2 regions of the Peribacillus sp. TH16 genome follow, and region 1 is predicted to be linked to the other one. Evidence: riboswitches for the same ligand, from Rfam matches in the RefSeq annotation. Region 1 holds a riboswitch; the other holds the start of a gene.

Region 1 (3,421 bases):
TTTAATTGCAAACAGTTTTAATGTTAATTGTTTTTAAATTTTCTGTAAATATTAAGGGCTTAATTTTTTCTTTATAGCTTTGTATTTGTTATAATAAAGCTAGGGCAGACATCAACCCTTTCCTAACCTTCCGACAATTGTTTCATAATCTCGACATATTTCATGATGTGTTTCTAAAGGAAACCGGAGGGGTATTGTAGAATCTAACTGTATAGTCTTAATTTAAGGAGGACTCACTTTATGAATTACAACGTACGCGGTGAAAACATTGAGGTAACTCCAGCAATTCGAGAATACGTCGAAAAGAAAATTGGCAAGTTAGAACGATATTTTAACAATACACCAGATGCAAATGTGTTAGTGAATTTGAAAGTTAACAATAATACATCCAAGGTCGAAGTGACGATTCCTATGCAGAATTTGGTTCTTCGCGCTGAAGAGGAAAATGCGGATATGTATGCTGCTATTGACTTGATTAATGACAAGCTTGAACGCCAAATTCGTAAACATAAAACGAAAGTCAATCGTAAATTCCGTAACAACTTATCTACAACTCCTGAGGCGTTCGCCTTTAATACGGAAATTGATGAAGTGGTGGATGAATTTGAAGATGATACTGATATTGAAGTAGTCCGCAATAAGCGCTTTGATTTGAAGCCAATGGATAGTGAAGAAGCGATTCTGCAAATGAATATGCTTGGTCACAGTTTCTTCGTTTACACCAATGCGGATACAAATACAACGAACGTTGTGTACCGTCGTAAAGATGGGCGCTACGGATTAATTGAACCTAGTTAATATGAATCTATAAACAAAAGCACAACCCAGACTATGGGTTGTGCTTTTTAAATTTTACTCCATCCATTGCAATGTTCATTTGGGCTAAGGAGTTCTATAAGCTCTGGAAAAATAACCACCGATTTCAACCATAGAAGTCAATGGTTGTTTATATTTCCTTCCTTTTTCCTTAATGATCTTTCGGCAATTTGATAAGTGTTTTGATAATGTGATAATAAGTAAAATCCATCTGTTGAAAACAAGGTATCAAATAGTATCGATTAATTGGTTGGCTCCTGGGAATTTCATTGTTCTCTAAAAAACACAATGAAGTATGGAATGTATTGTATTTTCTTTAAAAAGAACATTTTCCGTTCTTTAATAAGATAAATAGGTACTTATACCTATTTAAATAACCCCTCCTATTGCACTATACTCAGATTAAAGTTCTTTAAAAAGAACAATAATTTATTTATGTAAAATGATTTGATTATGGTGCAGAGGAGTTGGATTTTTGTATCAGAAAAATTGCTATACATGTCATAGAGCGTCTTTTAGCAGTGCAGAATATGGAGGTTGGCTTTGTCCGACCTATGCGGTGAGGACTTGTCTGCGCAAAAAGCCTTTGATGCACTTATTATGGAAAGAATTAATATGCCCCATCGTTTGAATAAGAAGGGCAATGTTTATAATTTTATAAAAAAACGAACGTGAATCATTTGAACCATCTTGTTTTGTACATGAAATAGACAAAAAATATCATGGATTTCTTGATTTTGTAATATTTTGTCGATAAAAAGTTGTGCATTGTGGTAATTTAGCGACATAAAGTAGCAATATTTGGAGCAAATATTCGCTATAATAACTTAATAAATATAGTTTTTGTAATAATTTCCCTGACAAAGGCAAGCTCAGCGAAAGATGAGGGCGCAAAGGCACAGGCCTAAGTTTGCTTAATGCTAAGATGGCTGGTCTGCCTGAAATACATACAAGTAGTATTTTAGGAGGATAAAAGAGGTGGTTAACGTGGAAGTGGATCAAGAATGGGTGAAGTTGATTTCAGAAGCTAGGAAATTGGGTTTTAAGAAAGAAGAAATTAGTGCTTTTTTAAAAAAAGAGAATCTAAATGTGCCACTAGAGCAGAACAATGAAAACTAAGAACCAAAAAGGAATGAAAAAAACATCCCTATAAACAGTTGATTTACAACATAGCTGCTTATAGGGATTATTTTATTTTCTGAAATTCTATCAATACTAGTTTGATAGAGCAGTACTATTTATGTTTGTGAAGATAGTTTAGAATTCATCTATTCTTGTTTATCTTTTCTCCATTTATTAAACTCAATGAACTCTCTGAATTGTTGTTTTGAAACGCCAGAATTCATAGCTTCCTCAACAATTTTCATCCAGTCAGTGTCCAAGGATTCCTTATTTGGTGCATCGTAAAGAAGGGCATCTACAGGAATGTTAAGTACAGCAGAGATTTTTTCGAGAAATTGAATAGAAGGATTCGTTTGTAAGTTACGCTCGAGCGAACTTAAGTATGACTTTGCTACTCCGGCTTTATCGGCTAGTTCAGTCATTGACATTTTCTTTTCTTCTCGCAGTTTTTTTACACGTTCACCAATCAACAATACCACCTCGAAACATGTTCTATTTATCTTCGATTTATAAGTTTTAAACCCACATAAAATCACAGGAATAGGAAGCCTGAAAAGCTAGATTGCTTCAACTGACTATCAGTCATAGAGGGACCAAAAATTTCTATTGATAGAAGGTTGTGCTTACTTCGCATTTTCGTTTGTCTTGTTAAGGACTCATGTGAAAAGTGGGGAGTGTGTAATGTACTTTTGCTACTTCCCTCTATTTTAACAGTTTTACCCCTCTTTTATCCAATGTTTTTCGTAAGAACTGAATTCAGGTCCATAGACATAGAGTGACATGAAGTTGTACCTCTAGAATAGAAGTGTTAAAATTAAGCTTGGATTAGTATTAACAGAAGGTGTGTTTCTTCTTACTTATATGAATGTGTTATTGAATGATCATTACCATAATAGAGGAGCGTTATTGAATGCTTAATATATTAAATAAAGTTTTTGATCCGAATAAGCGAGAAATTAAGCGTCTGGAAAAAGTCGCTGATCAGGTCGAAGCGCTGGCTGATGAGACAGCTGCGTTATCGGATGAGCAGTTGCGCGCCAAAACAGAGGAGTTTAAGGAGCGTTATCAAAACGGGGAAACCGTGGATGATTTGCTTGTTGAAGCTTTTGCGGTTGCGCGTGAAGGGGCAAAACGAGCTCTTGGTTTGTATCCTTACCGTGTTCAAATCATGGGTGGGGCATCACTTCATGATGGAAACATCTCTGAGATGAAAACGGGGGAAGGTAAAACATTAACATCAACCATGCCGGTTTATTTAAACGCGCTTACTGGTAAAGGTGTGCATGTCGTGACTGTCAATGAATACTTGGCGCACCGTGATGCAACTGAGATGGGTGTATTGTATGATTTCCTGGGTTTGACTGTTGGGTTGAATTTGAACAGTCATTCTAAAGAAGAAAAACAAGCTGCCTACAATGCTGACATTACTTATAGCACGAATAATGAGTTAGGCTTTGATTACTTGCGTGACAATATGGTTTTG
Region 2 (3,421 bases), 1.4 Mb from region 1:
TCGATTTATTATAAGAAAGCATAAAATACCTAGTAATCCACCAAATGTATCAAGCATAACATCCTGCCACAAGGGGGTACGTCCACCTGTGAATTTTTGATGCAGTTCGTCCGCACTAGCATAAAAAAGGACACACAAAAGAGCACCTAAAGACGAAATAACGCCGTTTTTTACAAAAGTGCGCCAAACACTAATCGTCAAAAAACCGAACACAAAAAAGATAATAAGATGGGCACCCTTTCGAATAAAAAACTCCAAAAATCCAGCCACTCCAGCTGTATGAACACTCACCTCAAGCCCACCATACATAAATGAAATACCACCGAGTTTTTCATACAAAAACGGGGTATTTAACTGTCCTAAAAAGGGAGAAATCCTTTGCTCCTCATACGTCTGTGAGGAAAAAAAGAAGATTAACATGGCCCATAAAACGAACAAAGCTGGGATTAACCACTTACGGAACTTACGGATCATATTCTATCATGTTCCTCAATGATACCGCTTAGTTTTTCCTTAAGATCTTCCACAAGATCATTTACTGTAACATCCTGCTGAAACTCGCCTTTTGTATACGTATCTATTAATATATCAATAAAATCCATTAGAATATCCACTCCAATTTGAATAGAGCCACTATGTAAAACAGTTGTACTAAACCTATTTTTCTAAAATAAGGAATATAGCTCTTTTAATTGATAATCACATATAAAAAGTGTATTGGCAAGCGGAAATAAATTCAAAAAGGGTAAAATCAGAATTTTTAAAGAAATATTAATAGAATGATCACAAAAAGTTCATAACTGACGGATTATTAATATCATCAGCTGAAAATATGTAGTTCATTAGGTGTAAAAAACAAAAGAAAAAGAAATCAAAAAGGACTGATCTCTCAGCCCTATTTGATAAACACCCTTATGATCGACCAAGAAAAAAAGTCAATAAAGAAATCAAGATTAAAGTAATAGTAATATAAGACCCAATAAAAATTTTCTTGCTTCTTTCTTTCTTTTCATAAACTTCCTCGAACGTAATATATTTATTTTTTGTCATCAAATTCTCCTTGTATTTTGATGGCAGCTTGACATCGCCTTCGCGAAGCCCTTTTAGCTTTTTCTTTATATTGTAGTATCGTCAAATATACAAAAATATTAACTGTTTTATTCACTGTTTCTTTGTTGGGCATTTATATCTATTCGTCACTTTCTAGTCTACTATAAATCATACAAAATACATTAATTCAAAATATTCCAATATACCAATTACCCTATTATGTATCACAAAAAGAATTATCTTCTCTTTTTATTTAAAATAATACCACTTCTTTGTACTCACTACCTTCTTCATATTAATCCAATAAGAAAACGCTTACAATAGTACTATATACTTATTATCCTAATTTTTCATTAAATATTTTACTACTTGTTGAAAAGTCTTAGAGCCGGAACATTTTAGTCAGGAAAAATATCTAATTATATCCGAATATTCTATAGAAATATTGGTACTTACAATTTCCGAACAATACTATAGGGAACTAACAATATATTGTGCTAATCTATTAGAAACTCTTAGATATCAGCTCGCGCAAAAGACTAATTTTGTTGATAGCAGATCGCTTCATCCGCAAGATTTTAAGTTATAAGAAAGAAAACAGTAGAATCCAGTTCATAAAAAAAAGGCTGAATAACAGCCCTTCATAGTATCTAAATATCTTTTTGTTTTCCTACTTCCAATTCTTATGGGGTTGATTATTCAAGTTCTGTTCATTCTGAATAAACTCTCGCACTTCTTGAATGGAAACCCCTACACTTTTTGCTTCCAAAATTAAATTAATCCATTCTGCATCCATTTTTTTCTGCATATCTTCTTTTTCACCCTATTTGTGGTAACACAGCCGTCTTAGCATAGCCTTAGACCTGTAATTTTGCGTCCCTACTTTTCAATAGGTTTGCCCTTCTCAAGAGTATTGAAAATTTCACATAATCTTCTTACGATGGTGGTTAAAAACCATGATAAAGAAACTTCCATTATCTGAAAGCCTTTAATGGGTGTCCAGATTTCTCTCATTTGAATTAATGTATAAATTCATTTCATCCTTTTTAAGGTAACCCAGCCATCCTAGCAAATACCTTAGACCTGTGGTTTTGCGCCTTTACTTATCAATTTTTAGATTGAGATTAATTATACTTAATAAGTTAACAATTGTTAATAGGTAACTATTAATTACTTTATTACAATTTCCTACAAAATTTCAATTAGTAAGTAATTTAAATGTCTTCTTAAAAATCTTAAGTGCTCACCGACTTTGCATTGCCTTAGACCTGTAATTTTGCGTCCCTACTTTTCAATAGGTTTTGCCCTTCTCAAGAATAAATTAATACTTTGAAGAAGCCATTCCGACTTTTCCTTTTTGTAGACATTAGGCTTGTTGCTTTACCGTTATATAAGTCGATATTCACCTTTAATATTTTTTGAAAACTTCCGCTTTAATACGCTAATAAGGTTAATTATACATAAAAGGTTATCATGTGTTTAATAATATTTATCGTCTTTTCCCTACAATATTTTCCATGTGAATCATTAGTCTTACTCGTATTCAATACCTATCTTTTGCACATTTTTGTTTTAGTCTTCACTAAAAAGAGCAGTCCGCTTAACAGACCATTATAAATGGGCTGACAAGCGGACTGCTCTTAAACTTTAAGGTTACACACTTGATTCTATTTGGATACCTAGTAAATTGCTAAACATTCCTCTTTTTTCACTCGCTAGTTGGTTATATTCACCGACTTGAATGATTTCCCCCTGATCCATTACCAATACTTGATCCGCATTACGAATCGTCGATAACCGATGAGCAATTACAATAATGGTCATGGTTCCTTTTAATCTTTCGATAGCGGCTTGGATCTTCGCTTCATTTTCCGTATCTAATGCACTTGTTGCCTCATCTAAGACAAGGATAGATGGTTTACGTAATATGGCTCGAGCCAGTACAAGTCGCTGTCTTTCTCCTCCTGACAGTCGAACTCCACGGTCACCAATGAGCGTGTCTAGACCTTGTGGAAGCTTACTGACGAAATCATCAGCTGCAGCGAACTCTAAAGACTCCCAAATGGATTCATCGCTTGCATTAGGGTCAATAATCATCAAATTTTCCCGTATAGTTGCATTAAATAGAAACGGATCCTGAGGTATATAACTAATCGATTTCCTTAGTGATAATAAGTGATCACTAGTAAGTGGGATATCATCAATACTGACCTCGCCCCGATCAGGTTGATTTAATCCCATTAAAAGATCAATTAAAGTACTTTTTCCGGCTCCTGATCTGCCTACGATAGCCGTCATACGGTTAGAAGGTATGTGAACATTTATATTTTTAAGTGCATACGTACTTTCATTTTGATTATACCTAAAGTAG

What was found. Region 1 has a riboswitch for cyclic di-GMP ahead of JFV29_RS26485 (anti-repressor SinI family protein). Riboswitches for the same ligand answer to the same signal wherever they lie in the genome.
Region 2: it holds a riboswitch for cyclic di-GMP, as region 1 does, so the genes downstream of both, JFV29_RS19825 (anti-repressor SinI family protein) here and JFV29_RS26485 (anti-repressor SinI family protein) in region 1, are expected to answer to the same signal.

What each region holds. Positions count from the first base shown of each region.
Region 1 covers NZ_JAEKEM010000009.1:2,563,476-2,566,896, reverse strand. The annotation lists gene hpf (ribosome hibernation-promoting factor, HPF/YfiA family) at 241-798, shown strand; cyclic di-GMP riboswitch class I at 1,672-1,758, shown strand; gene JFV29_RS26485 (anti-repressor SinI family protein) at 1,795-1,935, shown strand; gene JFV29_RS26480 (helix-turn-helix domain-containing protein) at 2,085-2,408, opposite strand; gene secA (preprotein translocase subunit SecA) at 2,849-3,421, shown strand, end outside.
Region 2 covers NZ_JAEKEM010000009.1:1,192,105-1,195,525, forward strand. The annotation lists gene JFV29_RS19810 (VanZ family protein) at 1-474, opposite strand, end outside; gene JFV29_RS19815 (hypothetical protein) at 471-614, opposite strand; gene JFV29_RS19820 (hypothetical protein) at 913-1,050, opposite strand; gene JFV29_RS19825 (anti-repressor SinI family protein) at 1,721-1,858, opposite strand; cyclic di-GMP riboswitch class I at 1,879-1,960, opposite strand; cyclic di-GMP riboswitch class I at 2,098-2,164, opposite strand; cyclic di-GMP riboswitch class I at 2,286-2,366, opposite strand; gene JFV29_RS19830 (ABC transporter ATP-binding protein) at 2,704-3,421, opposite strand, start outside.